DNA from 3 places in the Marinobacter nanhaiticus D15-8W genome. Region 3 is predicted to be linked to each of the others. Evidence: predicted binding sites of a transcription regulator. Region 3 holds the regulator's gene; each other region holds the start of a gene.
What was found. The regulator FliA, encoded in region 3, starts transcription of late flagellar genes. The targets are predictions, from matches to a motif close to CTAAAGTTTNNNNNNNNNNNGCCGNTAA.
Positions count from the first base shown of each region.

Region 1 (2,266 bases), 140 kb from region 3:
AGCGCTGACGCGGTTGATAACATCCACTGCGCCTCTGATCTCCGCCGCCAGACGATGGATGGTATCGACACTCTCGGCTACAACCTGACGCCCCTTATCGGCATCCCGCTCGGCATGGGTAGCGGAATCGGACGCCCGTTGGGCGCTCTCGGCCACTTCCTGCACGGTGTCGACCATCTGATGCATGGCATCGGAAATCTGGTCAGTCTCCTGCATCTGGCGGGAAACCGCTTCGCTATTGGCAGATGCGGTATCGTTGACACGCACGGCCTGGCCGTCGACATCGCCCGTGGTTCGGCTGACGGACCGGATCAATTCCGCCATCTTCGAGGTCATGTTGTTGAACTCGCTGGTTAGCGCCCCCAGCTCGTCACGGTTCTGTAGGTCGATACGAACGGTCATGTCACCATCAGCCACCTTGCGCGCCGCACGGCCGAACTGGGTGATGGCCATTTTCACGGACATGAAGAACCCCAGGTAGAGGTAGACGATTATCGCCAGCACCACGCCCAACGCCAGGAAGATAATCAGCCGCTGATGGCTTTCGGTATCGAGCCGACTCGCAAGATTGGCTCCCACGGCGTCGAATATGTGGGTCTGGAGCGCAAAGTGCCGCTCCAGCTCCGCATTCACCAGCTCGTCGAACTCCTGCCAGGGCATTTCCAGCCGGTAAGGCGTGATGACGTTAACATCGAGAGCGTCGCGTACAGTGAGACTGCTTTGGACAACGGCGTTAGCCAGGTCCGCATGCTGGTTAAGCGCCTCGGAAGAACTCAAGCCGACCTGGAGTTCGGATTCCAGGCGACTGTGCAAGTTTGTGAGGCGATCGAACAGCTCGTTCATGGCGTCCGCCAGGGCGTAACCTACCTGCCCCTGGGCCAGGCTATAGATGGCAAACGCCCGGACCTGCCCCTGGGCGCTCATGGAGTCATGGAGGGAAGTCGTACCCAGTTCCAGGAGCAGTTGATTCTCGGGTAACGGGTCTTGGGCCAGACCGGATACTTTCAGCGTCGACGCCAGTAATGAGCGGGCCTTCTGAACGAACTCCTGATAGTACTTGAACTGGGGATCGATGTTGCTCTGGAAGATATCTTCGCTCTTGAGGGTTTCCCACTCCTGTTGCAAGGCTTCCACCTGGGCAGTCCAGCCACCGCTGGCATCGAAGCTCACTTCGGCGCCCAACAGACTCTCAAAAGACGCGTCGATAACGGCCCGGGCCTCGGCACTCTTGGCGAGCACAGCCTCATCGTTAGTCATCTTCCCCACGGAACGGTAGTCACGGTAAGCGTAGGCCGCCCGGACCAGGGCGTTAGCCTCCCGGAACTGCTCCAGACCTTCGGCCTCGCGATCAATAGCGGCTATGGAGTTATTGAGCTGACTGACAAGTAGATAGGACAAGCCGCCGATCGGCAGAAGGAAAAGAACACTGATCAGGCTGAACTTGTAGATCATTGGCAGCCTGTTCATCAACGCAACTGCAGGATACAAAAGTTGCTTCACTGATCCCCCTTAATGCTCAGTGCCTGCGGCCGTTTTATAGACCTAGTTGTTTTTATTGCCTGCCCCCGGTGCCGTGGTGTTAAGCCCGGAGCAGAAACGAGCACATCGCCCTCCCTGACGTGAATTTCATGAACGTACTTATTATGTCGCCAGGGTCTTCAAAAACTTGAGGTCGACTTCGTTTGTTTATTGTTATTGGTCGAGCCGGTTGCCTGCGCTCCACGGCTTCCAACGCTGCATGAACGAGAGCTTTTAGTCTTGCGACATCCTCTTAAGTGAAGACGCCACCAATGGCAAATAGCGCCAAAGCGCAAATCCAGACCAGCATGCTGCGATTGAGCAGGTCTCGCACGGCCCGCAGGCTGCGCTCACCGTAATCCGGCCACTCGTCGGGATGCGTCGAGGCAAAGCGTTCTGGATCAAGAGAATAACTGGAAAGCGCCCCGTTGGCACCCAAGAACAGCAGATCTCTCGACCTGATACCCGGATTTAGCAACTTTTTACGAGTTTGACGCAGCCAACCGCTCAAATCGCCAGCGATACCAAAGCTGAAGCTCAACAGGCGGGCAGGTATCCAGGCCATCAGGGAAACCATGCGGGCACACGGGTGCCGCGTTGCGGGGTGCGGCCAGTGGTCGCGCCAGGCCAATGCCAGCCGCGCCCAGACCAAGCCAGCAGGCCCCAAGAGCACGTACCAGAAGATGAGGAAGAAATACCGCTCGAAGACCACAAGGATGAACTGTCGGGCCAGGGAGCGATGCAGTTG
Region 1 is NZ_AP028878.1:3,177,096-3,179,361, forward strand. It holds gene RE428_RS14110 (methyl-accepting chemotaxis protein) at 1-1,467, opposite strand, end outside; gene ampE (regulatory signaling modulator protein AmpE) at 1,772-2,266, opposite strand, start outside.
Region 1: a site for FliA is predicted at 1,644-1,671, ahead of RE428_RS14110 (methyl-accepting chemotaxis protein). Genes of this name have one in related genera too.

Region 2 (2,266 bases), 810 kb from region 3:
CCCTGGGTACGACGATTGTACTCTGAAATCACGACAAAGCTTTCAGATAGCTTGTCCTCGGGAATACCCGGCATGCCGATGGCCAAGCCCAGATCTATCACCGGGATCGTTTCGCCCCGGATATGAGCGACCCCGCGAACGACAGAGCGACTTTTCGGAATAGACGACAGCTTCGGGCATTGAAGAACTTCTTTCACTTTGAAGACATTGATGCCGTAAATCTGACGTCCCTTTAAGCGAAAGAGCAGAAGTTCGAGACGATTCTGCCCGACCAGCTGCGTTCTCTGGTTAACGCTGTCTAATACACCTGCCATAACGATCTACCTATTAATAGAACTTTCGGGTTACCGATCTGGTCGATCCTTGGAGCCAAATTACGGCACGTTTATTGCGAAAGCTTTCCTGAAACGCCATTGAATCTTTAACTGACGACGTAAACTCGTCAACAGAAATATGTCAGGAATTGACTTAATTTTACCTTGCCCGTTGATCGATAAGCATAGGACATATACAGAGAAATGCGCATCATCATTTTGTCGCTACTGACCGCACTGGCATTCAGTCCATCGCTGCAGGCCGTCGAAAAAACGACGCCGGCCGACCTGAAGACGGCGGCGCGTACCTTCCTGAAAGACTTTGCCGAGCAGCAGAAGGATGAAGGCTACGCCGTGACATACAGCCTGGGCAACATCGATTCGCGTCTCAACCTGGCACCCTGCCCGGACGACCCATCGGTCAGGTTTTCCAGCGATCCGCTGTCGACAACCCAGCCTACCCTGGAAGTCTCCTGTTCCGGCCAGCGGCCCTGGCGCATGTTCCTGTCGGCGACGGTGGAGATCCGAGGCGAAGGGCTCGTTGCGGCGCGCCCCCTCAGCCGGGGCGACAGGGTTACGGAGAGCATGATCGACACCCAGCCGATCGTCGTCAATTCAGTGCGTCGTAGCGCGGTCACCCGTCGCGATGCCCTGATCGGCATGGAGCTTCGCCGTTCCGTCAACGCAGGCACCGTCTTCACACCGGATATCGTGATCCAGCCGGATGCCGTCGCACGGGGCGACCATGTTATTATCGTTGCACGTAGTGGTCCCATTGCGGTGGAATCGAGAGGCAAGGCCCTGGCTAACGGTCGGATCGGCGAGCAGGTCCTGGTCCAGAACTTGCGTTCCGAACGCACACTGAGAGCAATGATCACTGCTCCGGGGCGCGTCGAAGTGCCCATGTAAGCTCAGGGAGCGGCTGATTGACTCTTGGGCGCCAAAAGGAAAGGGATTGCCGCAAGGCGGCAGGAACGCGCCGCAAATTCTTTTTAAAAATCCCTAAAGTTCTATGCAGCCCGGCCGATACAAATTGAAACCGGATTGCAATGGCGCCGTTGAAAGGCGCCTTGGCAACTCATCAGCATGCGCAGGTAACGATTATGTCAGTTGACTTCAATGGAATTGGCCCCGGCCAGGTCAACACCAAAACCAGCTCTACCACAACGGACAAGGCGGCTCAGAAGAGCCCGGCCACGCCTACCGAGCAGGCCCGTACCCAGGGGGCTCGCCCGGACAACGTCAGCTTGAGCAGCCAGGCACGTGACCTCAAGAAACTCGAAGAACGCCTGGACAGCTATCCGGAAGTCGACGACAACCGGATTGAACAGATTAAATCCGCGCTGGCAGACGGTAGCTACAAGATTGACGCAGAGAAACTGGCCCAGAAAATGCTTGATATGGATAAAAGCATTTTTGGGTGAGTAAAGCATGGCTGCCATTGATGAGTTGAAATCACTGCTGCAACAGGATATCCAGCAACTGGAGCAATTAGGCGGGTTGCTGGCCTCCGAAAAGAAACATCTCAAGTCTTCGAATATGGATGGCCTACAGGTTGTCACACAAGAGAAGAACCGCATCCTGAGCGACATCCGCGAGCGCGCCAAACGCAAGATCCATGCGCTGGTGAACATGGGCTTCAATCCGCGTCAGGGCCAGCCTTCCACCTTTATCCGGGCAGCCGGCTTGGCCGACCTTACCCAACTCTGGATCGATGCTGAGAATCGCCTCAAGGCCTGCCAGCGTATGAACCAGGTCAATGGCCGTATCGTCGGCAATCTTCAGCAGCGTCTGGGTCGACTGACGGAAATCTTCCGTGGTTGCTCGGAACAGGCGAAGCTTTACGGAGCCCAAGGTCAGTCAACGGCCGTAAGCCACAAGACCGTGCTGGCCAGCGCCTGACGGAAAGTCCGCTTCAAGAGTACAAATTACGCTATCAAACAAGAGCCGGG
Region 2 is NZ_AP028878.1:2,497,567-2,499,832, reverse strand. It holds gene RE428_RS11175 (chemotaxis protein CheV) at 1-314, opposite strand, end outside; gene flgA (flagellar basal body P-ring formation chaperone FlgA) at 519-1,223, shown strand; gene flgM (flagellar biosynthesis anti-sigma factor FlgM) at 1,418-1,738, shown strand; gene RE428_RS11160 (flagella synthesis protein FlgN) at 1,746-2,216, shown strand.
Region 2: a site for FliA is predicted at 1,317-1,344, ahead of flgM (flagellar biosynthesis anti-sigma factor FlgM). Genes of this name have one in related genera too.

Region 3 (2,266 bases):
TATTGCCTGGGCCTGCTCGCGCATGGCGTTGGCCTTGGGCATCGCCTCTTCCACCAGGTCCATGGTGCGATTGGCCGCATTACCGGTCATCTGCACGACATAGGTCAGGCGGTCCGAGGCGTCGGACATCTTAGACAGGGCTTCCTGCTGCTCTGCGTTCTGCGGATCGATCTGGAAATTACGGATCGCTTCGTGGAGGCTTCGGGTCAAACGACCCACTTCCCGGTAAAGGCTCTGGTCGCGAACCTCGTTGAGATCATTGATCAGGCGCATCGCCGACGCGTAGTCGCCGGCATCCACCATATTCTTGAGTTCCCCAGCCTGAAGCTGGAGTTTCTCGACGACTTCAGGGTCGAGCTTACCGGTGTTGTTCTTTGGATTGCCCATGATGGCGCTCTGATACTCAGGACTGGATACGTTCGAAGATTTTTTCGATCTTTTCCTTCAGGACAGCCGCCGTGAACGGCTTAACCACGTAACCGTTCACCCCGGCCTGGGCCGCGGCAACGATCTGGTCGCGCTTGGCTTCCGCAGTCACCATAAGCACCGGTAGATTCTTAAGACTGTCGTCGGCGCGAACGGCCTGTAACAGCTCGAATCCGGACATACCGGGCATGTTCCAGTCGGTCACCAGGAAATCGTACTTGCCGCTTTTCAGCATCGGCAACGCCGTGTTGCCATCATCCGCTTCGTCGGTATTGGTAAAGCCCAGGTCGCGAAGCAGATTCTTGATGATCCGCCGCATCGTGGAAAAGTCGTCCACGATCAGGATTTTCATGTTCTTGTCCAATTGGACCTCCACTCATTAATGCCGGGAATAGCAACGACTCTTGGCCCTGGCCACCCGCGTAGTGCGTCTATGGGAGCTGGCACCTCCCACCTCACGGATGCACTTCACCAGCCTGGCACTTTCGAAGCATTGCCTATTCTGTCCGCTGGGCGCGATCTGTAAAGCGCCCGTTACCAAAAACTACACTTTACGTATGAGCACGTTACGCGTGTGCGATCCGGTTACTCAGGCGGCCTGCCATCCGCTCAGCCGCGCTTTCAGGCGCAACGCCGCCTGGCTATGGATCTGGCTGACCCGACTCTCGCTCACGCCGATCACTGCACCGATCTCTTTCAGGTTGAGCTCTTCCTGGTAGTAGAGACTCAGTACCAGCTTCTCGCGCTCCGGCAAACTGGTGATCGCGTCCGCCAGGCTGCGCCGGAAACCTTCAGACGAAAGCGCTTCGAACGGTGCATCAGGAACAGCGTCTTCTTCGTTTATCGGCACCTCGCCGGATTCATTTAGCTCATCGAGACTAAAAAGTCGGCCACCGTTAGAATCTGCCAGGCAGGCGTGGTATTCGGAAAGGGACATGTCTAGCTCGTCAGCCACCTCGGCGTCGATGGCCTCGCGCCCGGTCCGGTCTTCTACAGCCTTGATGGCCTGGGCGATACGACGGGAATTACGGTGAACCGAACGCGGTACCCAGTCGCCCTTGCGGATCTCATCCAAGATGGCGCCCCGAATACGGATACCGGCGTAGGTTTCGAACGATGCGCCCTTGGACGCCTCGTATTTCTGCGCAGCTTCCAGCAGCCCGATCATGCCGGCCTGCATGAGATCTTCCAGCTGCACAGAGGCAGGTAAACGCGCCAGGAGATGCAGCGCGATTTTCTTAACCAGCGGCGCATGCTGCTCGACAAGGTCATGGGCCTTGCGTTCGCTGGTTTGGTGATAGATTCCCAGGCCTTTTGCCAACTTCATGAATCCGGATTGCCCAAATCAGGGAGCCTTTGGTTCTATCGGAGACTCCAGAGAATAAATGACCGTCAAATCCGTCAGTCGGTTACGCCTCAGGCTTCCACCAGACGCTCGACGAAGAATTCAAGGTGACCGCGGGGCGATGACGGCAACGGCCAGTTGTCGACCTTCTGCGCCAAGGCCTTGATCGCTAGCGACGCTTTGGCCCGCGGATAGGCATCGAGCACGGCACGCTGCCGCTGTACCGCTTTCTTGACGGCTTCGTCGTAAGGAACCATGCCCACATATTGTAGCGCAACATCCAAGAAGCGCTCGGTTACGCGGGTTAACTTCCCGAAAAGATGCTTGCCTTCCTGCTCGTTGCGGACCTGGTTGGCCAGGATGCGAAAACGGTTGACGCCATAATCACGGTTCATCAGCTTGATGAGCGCGTAGCAATCGGTAATGGATGTGGGTTCGTCGCAGACTACCAGCAACAGTTCCTGCGAGGCCCGGAGAAAACTGACGACGCCCTCG
Region 3 is NZ_AP028878.1:3,312,164-3,314,429, forward strand. It holds gene RE428_RS14685 (protein phosphatase CheZ) at 1-387, opposite strand, end outside; gene cheY (chemotaxis response regulator CheY) at 404-790, opposite strand; gene RE428_RS14695 (RNA polymerase sigma factor FliA) at 1,016-1,753, opposite strand; gene RE428_RS14700 (MinD/ParA family protein) at 1,843-2,266, opposite strand, start outside.